Regions from separate parts of the Virgibacillus natechei genome, predicted to be linked through region 1. Evidence: riboswitches for the same ligand, from Rfam matches in the RefSeq annotation. Region 1 holds a riboswitch; the other holds the start of a gene.
The links. A riboswitch is a leader RNA that binds a small molecule or an ion and turns the genes downstream of it on or off. The one in region 1 is predicted to bind S-adenosylmethionine.
Positions count from the first base shown of each region.

Region 2: linked by a shared signal. The riboswitch ahead of OLD84_RS13955 (O-acetylhomoserine aminocarboxypropyltransferase/cysteine synthase family protein) and the one ahead of OLD84_RS17695 (O-acetylhomoserine aminocarboxypropyltransferase/cysteine synthase family protein) in region 1 are both predicted to bind S-adenosylmethionine.

Region 1 is NZ_CP110224.1:3,541,235-3,549,382, forward strand. Features, by position in the region: gene cls (cardiolipin synthase) at 1-366, opposite strand, end outside; gene megL (methionine gamma-lyase) at 553-1,737, opposite strand; gene rarD (EamA family transporter RarD) at 1,905-2,801, shown strand; SAM riboswitch class I at 3,465-3,584, shown strand; gene OLD84_RS17695 (O-acetylhomoserine aminocarboxypropyltransferase/cysteine synthase family protein) at 3,697-5,415, shown strand; gene OLD84_RS17700 (GDSL-type esterase/lipase family protein) at 5,772-6,683, shown strand; gene OLD84_RS17705 (YpmS family protein) at 6,689-7,324, shown strand; gene OLD84_RS17710 (RDD family protein) at 7,487-7,897, shown strand; gene OLD84_RS17715 (hypothetical protein) at 8,063-8,148, opposite strand, start outside.
Region 2 is NZ_CP110224.1:2,694,950-2,703,097, reverse strand. Features, by position in the region: gene leuC (3-isopropylmalate dehydratase large subunit) at 1-745, shown strand, start outside; gene leuD (3-isopropylmalate dehydratase small subunit) at 758-1,348, shown strand; gene ilvA (threonine ammonia-lyase) at 1,463-2,407, shown strand; SAM riboswitch class I at 2,482-2,592, shown strand; gene OLD84_RS13955 (O-acetylhomoserine aminocarboxypropyltransferase/cysteine synthase family protein) at 2,723-4,015, shown strand; gene OLD84_RS13950 (arsenic resistance protein) at 4,125-5,081, opposite strand; gene OLD84_RS13945 (alanine/glycine:cation symporter family protein) at 5,320-6,666, opposite strand; gene OLD84_RS13940 (ATP-binding protein) at 6,903-8,148, shown strand, end outside.

The sequences.
Region 1 (8,148 bases):
GTCAACATCATTATCATGGGTGAAAATGGCGTCATCATTTCGTAAATGTAAATAAAAAAGATTCTCGTATTTAGCTATTTCTTCATGCTTGTACTTGAAACTCCCTTCTCTAAGGGCACGCATCTGATAATCCACAGCACTTTTTACGCCTAATCTACTTTTCGTATCCCATGTGAAAATACGCTTGTTACTTATTGGTCTTCCAAAAATTAAATAAAATATAAATCCTGCAATTGGGATGAATAGCAATACCATTAACCAGGCCCAGACAGAGCTGGCATTCTTTTTTTCTAGAAATATGATAGAAAAACCTAAAATGATATTAAAAATAATGATAAATCCTAATAAAAACGTATATGCTTCCATATAAAGTCACCTCTCAAAAGCCACATTCCTTCTTCATTTACTACTTATCATAGCATAAAATTAGGCTTTACATTGCATTCATTTTCTAATGTAAATACATTAACGTATTTTATGCTTCCCTAATTTGACAAAAGAAAACACACCTATAAACGAAAATGTATAGGCATGTTTATAATAGTAGAATTTTTATAATAAATTTAAAGCCTGGTCTAGATCCTCCCAAATATCTTCCCACGCCTCTAGTCCGACTGATAAGCGAATTAGCTCATCCGTTATCCTCATTTCTTGGCGTGCCTCTTCTGGAACAACTGCGTGGGTCATCGATGCTGGGTGTTGGATTAATGTCTCGGCATCCCCAAGACTTACAGCAATTTTTAAAAACGATAATTTATTTAGGAATTGTTGTGCTTCTACTTTTCCACCATGAATTTCAAATGAAATCAATCCCCCACCACGCTTCATTTGCTTCTCTCGAATTGGATAATCCGGATGGCTTTCATCACCTGGATAGTAAACGTTGGCTACTTTTGAATGATTACGTAGTTTTTCAAAGATTTTCTCTGCATTATCACAATGCCTATCCATGCGAATGGGGAGTGTTTTTAGCCCTCTTAATAAAAGCCAGGCATCAAACGGAGAAATAATCCCGCCCATATCCTTTTGCGTTGTCATGGCAACCGAATCAAGAAAATCTTTTTTACCAGCAACCAAACCTGCGACAACATCACCATGTCCGCCGATGTACTTTGTCGCACTATGAACAACCACATCACATCCCTGTTCAAGGGGACGCTGTAAATATGGAGAGGAGAACGTATTGTCAACAACAACGGGAATATTATATTCCCTCGCCACCTCTGCAACCATCTGCAAATCAATTAATTTCATTGTCGGATTTATCGGTGTTTCTACATATATACAAGTTGTTTCAGGTTTGATCCGTAAGCGAATTCCCTCTTTTGATTCCATTGCGGAAAAGTCATGTGTAATATTGTATTTATCATTCATCATGGTTAATAAACCAAATGTGCAGCCATACAAACCCGAAGAGCACAATACATGATCACCTGTTTTGGTTAAGGCAATTAATACAGCAGATACAGCGGCCATCCCTGAACCGAAGGCAAGTCCTCGTTCTCCCTTTTCCAGTGCCGCTATCCTTTCTCCCAAAACTGTGACCGTTGGATTTCCCAGGCGAGAATATGCATATCCCTCTTCTTCTCCTGCAAAACGGCGCTCCCCTTGTTCTGCTGATTCAAATGTATAAGTGGATGTTTGAAATAATGGTGTGGCAAGACTTCCAAGCATCTTCTGAGAATCATACCCTTCATGAATAACCGTTGTTTCAAAACGTTTATGCTTTTTTGACATAGAAAACGACCCCCATTCGCGAATTCTTCTCCATAGCATTCTACATCCTACTATAATCTATAAAACTAATTTTTGAAAGCGTTTTCTAATAATCAAAAAAAATGCTGCTTAATTGCTTTACTCAACTATTCCTTCTAAACTAAATCTATTTAGGTGAGGGGGATCATATGAATAACAATCAAACTAGAAATGGAATTATCGTTACAATCGCGGCATATTTATTATGGGGATTTCTGCCAATCTATTGGAAGCTAGTCGAAGAGGTCCCAGCCGGCGAAATATTGGCACATCGGATTGTCTGGTCATTTATATTAATGATCGGCATTGTCCTGATTTTACGCAAATGGACTCCTTTCATACAAGAATGCTTTATCATTTTCAAAAACAGGAAAAGACTGCTTGGCATAACACTCGCCTCTCTTTTTATTAGTTTAAACTGGCTAACTTTTATATGGGCGGTTAATAGCGATCATGTTATTCAAGCAAGTTTGGGGTATTATATTAATCCGCTTATTAGTATTGTACTCGGTATTGTTGTACTAAAAGAAAGTGTCACAAGAAGACAAGTCGTCTCTTTTATTTTTGCAGGTATCGGTGTATTATACTTAACGTTTAGTTTTGGAGTTTTTCCATGGGTTTCACTACTTCTAGCACTTACTTTTGGGGTCTATGGACTACTTAAGAAAATGGTTAATGTCAGTGCGATATATGGTTTAACCATCGAAACAATGATTATAACACCAATCGCTGCTATTTATTTATTTTCAATACCAGAGCGTTCGGTTACATCCAGTTCTTTGATTTCACCTGAAAATTTGTTATTGATTGGAGCTGGAGTTGCTACTGCAGTACCGTTGCTGTTATTTGCAAGTGGGGCTAAGAAAATCCCATTAGCTATGGTAGGCTTCCTGCAATACATTGCTCCGACGATCATGCTGATTCTTGGTGTGTTTTTATACAATGAACCATTTACATCCGCACATATTGTTGCATTTCTTTTCATTTGGTCTGCCTTATTCATTTATATGGGATCTACATACAGGCGTCCAATGCGGCATTCTTAGAGAATATGTGCGTGGTTATAAATGCGACGCAGTGACAATTCATTTGCAAACGCTGGTTGAGAGCAGAGATTCGCTACGGAAACACATTTCGCTTTCCGCGGGCGGCTGGTGAGCCTCCTTGTGCTACGCACTGCGGGGTCTCACCGAGGCCTTTCCTCCCGCAGGAGTCTTCATGTGTTTCCTCCGCTGGGTGTTCCGGTTACTGTCGCTAAATTGCATTCGTAATCAATATTCAAAACATCCAACCACCTCACCAGTTCGTGTGAGCGAAGAGCAGTGACTCCTGCGGGAACAAATGTTTTCGGTGGGGCGAGCATTTACGCGCAGTCCCAAAGGTTTTCGGTGGACGAGTAAGCGCAGTCCCAGCCCCAGCACGTGTCCGAAAACCCCGCAGGACTATCCTAAGGAAGGTCGACTAAAACCGTTCTTTGCGAACAACGTCGACCCACCCTTTGCCAGGACAAGACCGTGCTCGCGGAAAGCATCCGCCCGGAGCGATCCCAAACGGCGTTTATAACAAATACTTATAGCAAACAGTAGTTACGTCGTCTTCTATAGACTGTGCGTCAAAACAACTATTTTTAGAAAACAGCATTATTTTCTAAAAGTGGTTGACAAATGAATGATTGAATACTATACTATTCAGTAATTTACAAATTCAATCTCTTATCAAGAGTGGCGGAGGGATTAGGCCCTGTGATGCCCGGCAACCAACAAAGCAAGCTAATTTGCTTTTTTAGGTGCTAAATCCTACAGATCAACCATTGATCTGGAAGATAAGAGGAGGTTCGGTTACATATACGCCCTCTTCTTAGGAAGAGGGTTTTTTCATTCATCTCCCTCTCCACAGTACGACAGCGTAAAAATCTATAAAAAACTCAAGGAGGAATTATTCATGTCTAACTTTCATCTTCACAATCCAGAAACCACTTTACTTCACGGTGGACAAGAACCGGACCCAACTACTGGATCGAGGGCCGTTCCTATTCATCAAACAACATCATACGTATTTCGCGATACGGAACACGCTCAAAATTTATTTGGGTTAGCAGAGCCAGGGAACATCTATAGCCGTATTATGAATCCGACTGTTGACGCTTTTGAAAAACGCGTGGCAGAACTTGAGGACGGGATTGGTGCTGTAGCAACTTCATCTGGTATGGCCGCAATCACACTATCCATCTTAAATATTGCCAGTACAGGTGATGAAATAATTGCTGACAGTAATCTATATGGTGGTACGTATAATCTTTTCGCAAATACATTGCCACGTTACGGCATTAACGTAAAATTTGTGGATGGAACGGATCCGGAAGCAATTAAAGCAGCAATTACAGATCATACAAAAGCTATTTTTGGAGAAATTATTACGAACCCTAGCCTGAATGTATTTGACGTGGAAACAGTTGGTAAAATCGCTCATGAAAACAATCTCCCGTTGATTATTGATAATACCTTTGCACCATATATTACAAAGCCGCTCACGTGGGGTGCTGACATTGTTGTTCATTCCGCAACAAAATGGATTGGCGGACATGGCACAACAATAGGTGGTATCGTCGTAGACGGTGGCAGGTTTGATTGGAGTAACGGTCGATTCCCTGGTTTTACGGATCCTGACGAAAGCTATAACGGCCTTCGTTACGCAGACCTGGGATCAGCAGCTTTTGGGACAAAACTCCGGGTGCAGCTACTGCGTGATATCGGTGCATCTCTCAGTCCACAAAACGCATTCTTATTACTCCAAGGTTTAGAGACCTTGCATTTACGTATGGATCGTCATAACAATAATGCAAAAGAGGTCGCAGCGTATTTACAAAAGCATCCAGCTGTAGAATGGGTTAATTTTCCTGGGCTCGAAGATCATCCATCCCACCAGTTAGCTAAAAAATACTTTGCTGACGGTTTTGGTTCCGTGATTACTTTTGGTATTCAAGGCGGCCGTGATGCTGGAAGAAAGTTGATTGATAATGTAACGCTCTGGTCCCATGTTGCTAATGTAGGTGATGCGAAATCGTTGATTATTCATCCTGCATCAACAACACATCAGCAGTTAAGTCCAGAAGAATTGAAACAAAGTGGTACCACGGAAGAATTAGTCCGCTTATCCATCGGCATTGAATCCACATCGGATATTTTAGCTGATTTAGATCAGGCAATTGCCACAGCTGTTAACCAGCCTGCTCAATTCGAAGCAACCGAAGAAGATACCATTAAATGGTTACTTTCCTCTCCATTTGATCGGAAAGATGGAGCAGTCCGGAAAAAGGTAATTGCTACTGCAGTTCGTGCAGGTGATAGAATTGGAGAAAATGCGAAAAAGTTGGAAGCATTAGGGTTTAACGTTATTACAATTAATGAAGATACAAAACTGGATGACAGTGTTGCAAATGAAGTTGATGCACTATTGTTGGGCAATCTGCAACTGCCACAATCTACACTTGACGAATTTGTTAATAAACAAGGGAAAATTGTATGGTCTGAAGATGCTAATAACCAGACACTCATTAACGCAAAATCTGCAGGCCTAACGGTTATTTCAAACAAAGATCCTTATGAAGAAGCAATCCGAATTCGAAATAACCATACAGTAAATGTTCCTGTAGAAGTATAAAAAAAGGGGGAGGAGATGATCCTCTCTCTATTTTTTCATGTGGATTTTTCACATGATAATAGCATGTCGCAGCTTGTTGATTTTCACCATACAAATTTTTTAGGTTTACCTTTTTTCATAACGGGAAATAGGATATATGTTATGATTATATATCGCCTTTTATTAAGGCGATTTTTTAGTATGATTACAATGTGGAAGGCGTATATTAAGATAAGCACCAAAATCATTTAGATGTACGTCCCACGTTCTCCAATAAAACATTTACATTACCATTAAGAAATACTTTCGAAATCACTTCATACATGAGACAATTTATTACGTTGATGTATATAATATAACAACCTAGGTGTGGTAGCATGAAAAAGAAAAATTTTATAATTGCTTTTATCGTTTTTCTAATTGGAGCGGGTATTTTTATTTGGATAAATCAATCATCCGCAAACCTTAATAATATTGCGATTCCTGAAGACGAGCAAACGGCATTACAGCAACACGAAGAAGAAGAGGAACATATAGAAGAAGAAACCGATAATACAGATGAATCGCAGGAAGAAGAAGAAAATACCGAAGAAAATCAGTTCTCAACCATTTTTACAGAAGCTGTTCAAGGCACGATTGATTTCTTTACCAATGGAGATTCACATGTCGTTGCTATTGGTGATTCCCTCACACAAGGAGTTGGAGCCAGCCATGAGCAAGGAGGCTATGTCGGAATATTGGATCGCACAATCAACGCGGAGGATCAAATTGTTTCGTTTGATAATTTTGGAATACGTGGTAACCGGTCTGACCAGCTATTGGAACGCTTGGATAATCCAGAACTTTCTACAGCTATTGAAGACGCAGACACCGTATTAATAACCATCGGGGCAAACGACATTATGAAAGTGGTCAGAGAAAATTTCACGAACTTAAATATTGAAGATTTCGCAGAGGAACGAAATATTTATGAAGAAACACTGGATCAAATATTTACTAAAATAAAAAACATAAATCCAAATACAGAAATTTACTTATTAGGCTTTTATAATCCTTGGGATGAATATTTTCAAGATATTGAAGAACTGGGTATAATCGTTGAAGAATGGAATAATACGGGAAATTCATTTGCAGAGGAAAATGAAGATATAACTTTTATTCCTATGGTGGATGTATTTGAAAATGCAGAAGAACATTTATTCGCAGATGATAATTTTCATCCAAATGATCTTGGCTATCAACGTATGGCAAGTAGAGTATTGGATTATTTGACTAACCAAGAAGGATGAGCGCCATGACAGAAAGAAAAGAGTTTCATCAAAATAAAAGTAAATGGAAACGATTATTTTATGGGTTATTAATCTTTAATATCGCTTTCCTCCTAATCATCACTGCGCTCATTTTCTGGCCGGTTTCGCAAACAACCTACCCATCAAGCGATCAGCAGGATGAACAGGAAAGCTCCGAGTTTACTGTTCGAACAACAAAAGAGAATTTAAACGACTTGGTCAACGCCTATATCGATCAGGCATTAGTAAATACGAGTCATCAATATAGTATTTCCTTTGAAGAAGATGTCGAATTGGTTGGAGAGTTACCTGTTTTTTCTACTACCGTCCCTCTCTCTGCTCATTTAGAGCCGATTGTACAGGATAACGGGGATCTCGTTTTAGAACTACGATCCATTTCATTAGGGTTATTGGAATTACCGAATCAACGCATCATGGGATATATGGAAACACATCTGCCAATGCCCGAATGGGTCAGCATCAACCCACAAGATGAAGAAATTTATGTTGCTGTTACGGACATAGATGTAAGAAGTAACTTTGAAGTTAGTGTGGAGAATCTGGATCTAGAAGCCAATAACCTGGCATTTAATATCCGTATTCCGTATCGCACCTTAGGCATTGATCCAATAGAAGATTAATGATAAATGCTAACATTTGACTAGCACCCCGAATACATGTAAACACTGGTGGAAACCATTACGAGCTACGGTAGCTTATCTTAAAGTTTTGTAGGTATAGTTAGTAGGGTATATAGGAGTACGGAAGAAGTGGTTTAAGAAAAAAAGATGAGGTGATTAATATTGTCTGATTTTGGAGGATTTTGGATTCGGTTTGTAGGTCTTATTCTTGATAGCATTCTTATAAGTAGCTTAATTTTTTTGGCTATTGCTATTTTCAATTTGGATACGGCAAGCCAAGCGGTGCAAACAGGTGAAGGAATAGCAAGCCTGTTATATTTCATATTGGTTCCAGCACTTTGGTATGGCTATACCATCGGTAAACGCATCGTTGGGATTCGAATTGCGAAAACGGATGGTACGAAGGTTACCATTGGCACGATGTTGCTTCGTTATTTTGTTGGCGGTCTTGTATATAGTCTTTCACTTGGCCTTGCATTCATCGTATCTGTTTTCATGGTAGCTATACGTGAAGACAAACGAGCGATTCATGATTTCATCGCGGGCACTTATGTGACTTATAAGAAAGCGTGAACCAACTTAATTTGTTAGAAGACCTGGCATTCGTTACTTAATTTTGCTGAACTAAAACGATCACATGATTATTTTAGTTCAGCTTTTTTTACTGATATATTTCCCCGCTAGTATAGTTTCCTATGCAATAAAAAAAGAACCTATACAACTAGTGTATAGTTCTTTTTATCTGATGACAAATTGTTTTACCTTTGTAGATAATAATATTAAAAATGATTGCTTCGGCAATGTTTGTTCATCCTCTTGCCTTA
Region 2 (8,148 bases), 850 kb from region 1:
TAATATGTCCATCGAAGCAGGTGCCCGGGCTGGCTTAATCAGTCCGGATCAAACAACGATTGATTATTTAAAAGGAAAAGAATATGTACCAGAGGGTGAGGCATTTACAGAAGTAGCCGACGAGTGGTTGGAGCTGGCTACCGATGAAGGTGCTACCTATGATAAGACCGTAACAATTAATGCAGAAGAGATTGAACCACAAGTTTCATGGGGAACCAACCCTAGTATGTGTGTCCCAGTTAGTGGCAAGACACCAAATCTAAATGAAGTTGATCATAGGGAAGATGTCGAGCGAGCCCTAACGTATATGGGACTGGAAGAAAATCAACCGATAACAGACATTGATATTGACCATGTGTTTATTGGGTCATGTACCAATTCCCGTGTAAGCGATCTGCAAAAGGCTGCATCCATTGTTAAAGGAAAACAAGTAAACACAAATGTGAAAGCGATCGTTGTACCAGGATCCTTCAGCGTTAAATTGGAAGCAGAAAAACTAGGGCTGGACACTATTTTTAAACAGGCAGGCTTTGAATGGCGGGAATCTGGTTGCAGTATGTGCCTAGGAATGAATGATGATATTATTCCACCAGGTGGCAGATGTGCGTCAACATCTAATCGGAATTTTGAGGGAAGACAAGGGAACGGTGCCCGTACGCATTTAGTTAGTCCAGAAATGGCTGCAGCAGCTGCTATAGAAGGGCATTTTGTGGATGTTCGAAAATTTGTGGGCATAGCGAATTAGGAGGTGCATGTAATGGAAGCTATTCAGGAACATAAAGGATTGGTATACCCATTGAACCGAACAAATATAGATACGGATCAAATTATTCCAAAGCAATTTTTAAAACGAATAGAGCGAACTGGATTTGGTCAATTCCTTTTTTATCATTGGCGGTTTGATGATGATGGGAATAAGCGAGCAGAGTTCGGATTAAATAAACCTGCTTATCAAACAGCGTCTATTTTAATAGCGGGTGAGAACTTTGGCTGCGGTTCTTCTAGGGAACATGCACCCTGGGCATTGTTGGATTACGGGTTTCGTGTTATTATAGCATCGAGCTTTGCTGATATATTTTATAACAATGCATTAAAAAATGGGATTATTCCAGTTCAAATGAATGAGACGCAGGTAAATCAATGGATGGAACAGGCGGAGAATTCAACATTGGTATTAGATGTCGATCTGGAAGCTCAAGTCATTATTGATGCAGATCAAAATGAAGTACATTTTGATATCCCGGCCTTTCACAAGGAAAAGCTAATGAATGGATTAGATGAAATAGCTTTAACATTAAAGCTAGAGGATAAGATTGAGGCTTATGAGATAGCTCATGGGTCATCCTAAGATCCACGGGGTGTATTCGAGCTTGCATTAGCATCATGGAAACAAAGTATACAAATTAATGAGGAGTGTGGAATCATTGGGGATTGCTTAACAGGTGAGAAGGTTGATACCGCGATGGAACGTCTGTCACCCATCGTTCACCGTACACCATTACTAACATCAACAACCACAGATGAATTACTCGACAAAAACGTTTATTTTAAAATGGAGAATCAACAAAAAACGGGAGCGTTTAAATTTAGAGGTGCTAGTTTTAAGCTCATGCAATTAACGGATGATCAATTGAAGAAAGGTGTTGTCACTGCTTCAGCTGGAAATCATGCGCAAGGGGTTGCTCATGCTGCAGCCAAATTAGGCGCACATGCAACTATCTTCATGCCAGAACGTACCCCCCTTGCAAAGGTCAATGCCACACGAAACTATGGTGCTGAAGTTGTGCTTACTGGCGATTCATTCCAGGAAGCCTATGAAGCTTCATTGAAAAGACAAATGCAAACAGGTGCTGTTTATATTCACCCGTTTGACGATTATGATGTGATGGCCGGTCAAGGTACACTTGTCATGGAGATGTTGCACCAAGAACCTCGACTCGACACCATTATCGTGCCCGTTGGCGGTGGGGGCCTTATTAGTGGAATAGCAGTTGCTGCTAAGTATATAAATCCTGCTATAAAGGTTATTGGTGTTCAGGCGAGCGGGGCGTCTGCTATGCATGACAGTTATCACCATGATGCAGTGAACAAGAAGTCCGTTTCTACAATTGCAGAAGGCATCGCGGTAAAACAGCCTGGTAAAAATACGTTGCCACTCATACGTGAATACGTAGATGATATGATAACCGTTTCAGATGCAGAGATCGCTTCTGCACTCGTTTATATGCTTGAAAGAAATAAAACATTGATGGAAGGTGCAGGAGCTGCAGCGTTAGCCGCATTATTCGCTAATAGCGGACAAATTAATTCAGCGCATTGCGGCGTCATTGTAAGTGGCGGTAATATGGATATTAGTGATTTACCAAAAATCCAGCGCCTGGCTGAGAAATTGCATGACTCTGCTTAAACAATCAAATATTCTTTCTTGATAGTCTTCAGAATGAGATAACGTATTACCAATATAAAACTTAATAGCAATATTCCTTATAAAGAGTCGGGGGAGGAACCTGGTCCTATGATCCTGCGGCAACCGTTACTAAATAGTGAAATGGTGCCACTTCCAGCAAGCAGTATTGGCTTGAAAGATGAGGGAGAGTGTCGTTTAATTTTAAAAAACCTCTTCCCCATTGGAAGAGGTTTTTTTAGTGTTCACAATTAGAAAACAGTCAAATTAAAAGCTTTGGGATCATTATTGTGAATTGGAGAAAAGGGGCATGACAAAATGACAAATGAACACGCAAAAGGAAATTTGAATTTTGATACAATAGCACAGCACGGTGGGCATGATGTTGACGAATCAGTTCGTTCCAGAGCTGTACCGATCTATCAAACGACATCTTACGTATTTGAAGATACAGATCAAGCAGCTTCGCTTTTCAAAATGCAGGGAAATGGATATATCTATTCGAGAAATGCAAATCCGACGAATAACGTATTTGAAAATAGGATTGCACAATTGGAAGGAGGAGTGGGGGCATTTGCTGTTTCATCCGGACAAGCAGCTATTGTGGTTGCGTTGTTAACCCTTGCAAAGGCAGGTGACGAAATTGTAGCTACCAATGCTTTATATGGGGGTACGTTCAGTCTTTTTTCGGAAACGTTTCAGCGCTTCGGGGTAACGGTTCACTTTGTCGATGGTACAGATTTTGAAGGAATAGCTGGAGCAATTAACGATAAAACAAAAGCTATTTTTACGGAAACGATCGGGAATCCAAGCTTGGAAATTGCTGATATTAGCAGACTTAGTAACCTCGCACATGAACATCATTTACCATTGGTAGTGGACTCTACATTTACAACGCCATATTTACAGAAACCTATCGAATTTGGTGCAGATATTGTGGTGCATTCGACGACTAAATTTATCGGCGGGCATGGCTCATCCATCGGGGGAGTTATTGTGGATTCTGGAAAATTTCCATGGGATAATGGCAAATTCCCGGAATTCACGGAATCAAAGGCCTCTTTAGATGATCAATCTTTTGTAAGACTCGCTAAAGAAAATGCATTTATTGCCAAAGCTCGATTTACACTAGGGCATGATCTAGGTGTAACCATTTCTCCATTCAACAGCTGGTTATTTATTCAAGGTCTTGAATCACTGCCACTACGCATGAAGCAGCATGTGACAAATGCACAGCAGATAGCCGAATACTTGGACGGGCATGAGCAAGTAGAATGGGTGAATTATCCAACATTAAAAGGTGACCCACAATACGAAATGGCCCAAACCTATTTACCAAAAGGTGCAGGATCCATTTTTACAATTGGAATTAAAGGCGGGCTCGAATCTGCGAAAACCTTTATAAATTCCGTGAAGCTGTTATCCCATGTCGCAAATGTTGGCGATTCAAAAACACTCGTCCTTCATCCCGCTACGACATCGCACGCGAGATTATCACCGGATGAACAGCTCGCTGCTGGCGTTACGCCAGAGCAAATTCGACTATCGATCGGGCTGGAGGACGCAGCGGATATTAAAGCTGATATCGATCAGGCGCTGAGGAAAAGTTAAATTCGAGAAATTGTAGAATGAAATATGGAGTACCAATTCAATCTCTTGTTCCAGAAATGGAATCAAGTTGGAGTGAAAAGTAAAGGTTATCCTAACGATAGGGTAACCTTTACTTTTTACTCTTTCTTCTTTTTAGAAGCAGTATTTGGGAGACAATGGCAAGTACGGGTAATTCAATCAAAGGTCCTATAACCAAAGCCAGGGCAATGAGAGGCTGATCTGGAAATGCTGTTACAGCTATAGCCAAGGCGACTGGTGAATTTCTGGCAACAATCGTCATACTTAAGCTTACTGAATCTTCATAAGAAAAATTTAAAAACGTAGCAACCAAGCGCCCTATCAAGTAGTTAATAACAAAAAACATCAAAATGGGTATAATTAAAATGTAAATGACTTCTAGGTTTTCAAGTAAGTAAGAACCTTGGGAAGCAAACATTGCCATAATGGCCAGGGCTAAAAAGAAAATTTGAGCATTACCGAAAAAGGGAATAATCTTGTTGTTTAAAACAGATTCTCTTCTTCTTAATAAGAATCGCGTAAGGTGCGCCAGTATAAAAGGAATAACCAATACAATCAATATGCTCTCTACAAGCGTTGATACGGCTATTGTTTCAATGGTTCCAGCAAATAGGAGTAAATATACTGGCAGAAACACTACCTGTAGAATTAAATTAATCGGTAAAACCGATGTAGAAAGCGATACATTTCCTTTTGCTATACCAGTAAACACGAGATACCAGTCTGTACAAGGAGTTACCATAAGCATAATGAAACCGATCCATAAAGCTGGATAATCAGCTAGGAATACTGCTCCTAAGCTCCAAGCTAAAATGGGGGTCCATATAAAATTAATGATCGTGCTGGATCCAAGGAATTTAATATTTGAAAAGGCCTTCTTTAATTGTTGCAATGGAATCGTTAAAAATAATCCATATAGCATCAAGAATAGAAACGGAATAACGAAATTCTCGGCATATTGTTCAATTATGTCTACCTGTCCCAATAAAAAACCTAAACCAACAGCGAATAGTATGATAATGGTTTGTAGTTTCTCTAAGGCTCTCATAAATCAATCTCTTTTCTCTGGTAGGACTAATCTTCGTTACAGTTTAGTATAATATAAATCATCAATTAATGCTTGCATCATATTTATCTCCAATTAAGTTTTTCTGTAATATGGGAATAGTTGAAGCGTGGAAACTTCAATAAGGGCGTTTTCATGTATGTAGAACTTAGTCGATAAACCCGATATAAGAAGAGAGCGCCTCGATCATATTAGGATCAAGACGCTCTCATCTTATTGTCTAACCTTCCTGTCTCTCATAGACGCGTAACTCATTAAATCGTTTCGTCTCTTTCACAACAACCCCAGATAAGAGTAATAGACCGACCAAGTTCGGGATCGCCATTAATCCATTAAAAATGTCTCCTAAGTTCCATACCGTGTCTAGAGACAGGGTTGCTCCAGGAATGATCGCCAAGACGAAGATAACTCGATAAAGGGTGGTTAAGTTATCGCCAACCAGATACGTAAAACACTTTTCTCCAAAATAAGCCCAGCCTACAATGGTGGAGAAAATAAAGAATAATAGTGTAACGGCAACGACAATGTCACCACCTGCGGGAAGTAACGCATCAAAAGACTGTGCGGTGAGTGCAGCGCCTTCCGTACCTGTCGCATACAAATTCGCCATGGTGAGGGCGAGGCCAGTAACCGTACAGACGATAATTGTATCAATAAATACTTGCGTCATAGAAATGAGTGCCTGGCGTGCAGGGATATCCGTTTTGGCAGCTGCAGCGGCAATACCGCCTGTACCAAGTCCTGCTTCATTGGAAAATAGGCCACGGGCTACCCCCATTTGGATGACAGTACCTATTGCTCCCCCAGCAACAGCTTGGCCTGTAAATGCATCGGTGAAAATCAACCCAAAAGCAGCAGGGACTTCACTGAAATTTATAAAAATGATGACGAAGCCTGCAATAAGATAAAAGACAATCATGACTGGTACAACAATACTAGTCACTCGCCCGATACTTTTAACACCGCCGATAATAACCAATCCAACGAGGATCGCAAACACAAGACCTGTGAGCCAAAGCGGTATGTTGAAAACATCATTGGCAACATCGGCAGCCGCATTCGCTTGGATCATATTGCCAATTCCAAAGATCGCTGCAAACACAGCAAAAAGTGCAAATAGCACAGCGAGCCATTTTTGTCCGAGTCCTTTTTCAATATAGTACATCGGCCCTCCGGACATTTCCCCTTTGGCATTTTCCTGCCGGTATTTCACGCCAAGAATAGCCTCGGCATACTTTGTTGCCATCCCAACCAGTGCGGTAATCCACATCCAAAACACAGCGCCAGGGCCACCTGCCACGACAGCTGTTGCCACACCAACAACATTCCCTGTCCCAACAGTGGCAGCTAAAGAAGTCGAGAGCGCTTGGAAATGGGATATATCCCCTTTGGATTCTTTATCCTGTTTCTTAAAGGTGATTTTCAATGCATAAGGTAACATTCGAAAAGAAAAGAACATTAATCGTATCGTTAAGTATAATCCCGTTCCAACTAATAAAATAATTAATGGTAAACCCCAGACAAAATCAGCTATCTCACCACTTATATTTTCCAACCATTCTCCCATCTTTTTCCCCCTCTCTTAATTAGTAAAGATATAGGAATATTGAGAAAATGTCAATGAATCTATAAAAAGTAGATTTAATGGAGTCTTCCGAATCTTGATATAAAACTATTGGAATGGACTATAAACTGTCGTATAATAAATGCTATATTCGAAGCATGAAAATATAATCAAATTTTGCATGTATATAAAATTTCAATGAAGAAATCAGTCGTGTATTTATTGGAAAGGATAGTGTTATGAAAAGAGTAAGTGTCTCTTTACAAACAAAAATTCTAGTATTAATAATTACCTTGATTGTATTTATTACTATATTACTGACAACAATTATTGCCTATCTTGAATCAGAGGAAACAGAACAACATATTGGAGAGAGAGCTCTCCATGTCGCTACAACGCTTTCCTTAATGCCTACTATCAGGGATGCGTTTGCTCTGGATGAACCCGAAACAGTAATACAGCCAGTTGCAAGTGAGGTTCGTGAAATGATTGGCGCAGAGTTTATTGTTGTCGGTAATAGTGAAAGTATCCGATATGCACACCCGGATGAGGAAAAAGTAGGAAGAGAGATGGTAGGTGGTGACAATGATAAAGCATTAATTCATGGAGAGTATTATACGTCAAAAGCCACAGGGAGTCTTGGTCCGTCATTAAGGGGGAAAGCACCAGTTATCAATGATGATGGTGAAATAGTGGGTATTATTTCTGTTGGATTTATGGTTGAAGATATTAGAACTACTATTTTTAATAAACTATTAAAAATCAGTGGTGTAGCCATATTGGTAATTGCAATTGGGATTATTGGTGGAATATTATTAGCTAGAAGTATACGAAAAGATACATATGGACTAGAACCGCATCAAATTGCTTCATTATATAGGGATCGTAATGCGATATTAGAGTCAATCAAAGAGGGTGTTATTGCAATAGACAAAGATGGACAAATTAATATGATGAATGAATCTGCTCAAAAAATACTAGGATTGTCTGAGAATAATATCAATAAAAAAATAGAAGATGTATTTCCTAATACAAGGATGTATAATGTGCTATTTTCCGGTGATGTAATAAAGAATGATGAAATGATTCTGAATAACCGAAATGTCATTATTAATCGAACACCAATAATGGAAAATGAGGAAGTTATCGGGGTTGTTTCCAGTTTTCGAGATAAAACAGAACTGAACGAAATGATTAATACATTATCAGAGGTTAGAAAGTATTCAGAAGATCTTCGTGCTCAAACGCATGAATATACAAATAAATTATATGTAATATCTGGACTGCTTCAACTAGGCTATTATAAAAAGGCAATTGAGCTGATTCAGACGGAGTCTCAGTTGACTGGTAATCAAAATAAAATTTTGATTGAGCAAATAAATGATAGAACAGTCCAAGCAATTTTGTTAGGTAAAATAGGAAAAGCCTCGGAGATGAAAATTAATTTTGAAATCGAATCCAGCAGCTATCTAGGCCATTTGCCAG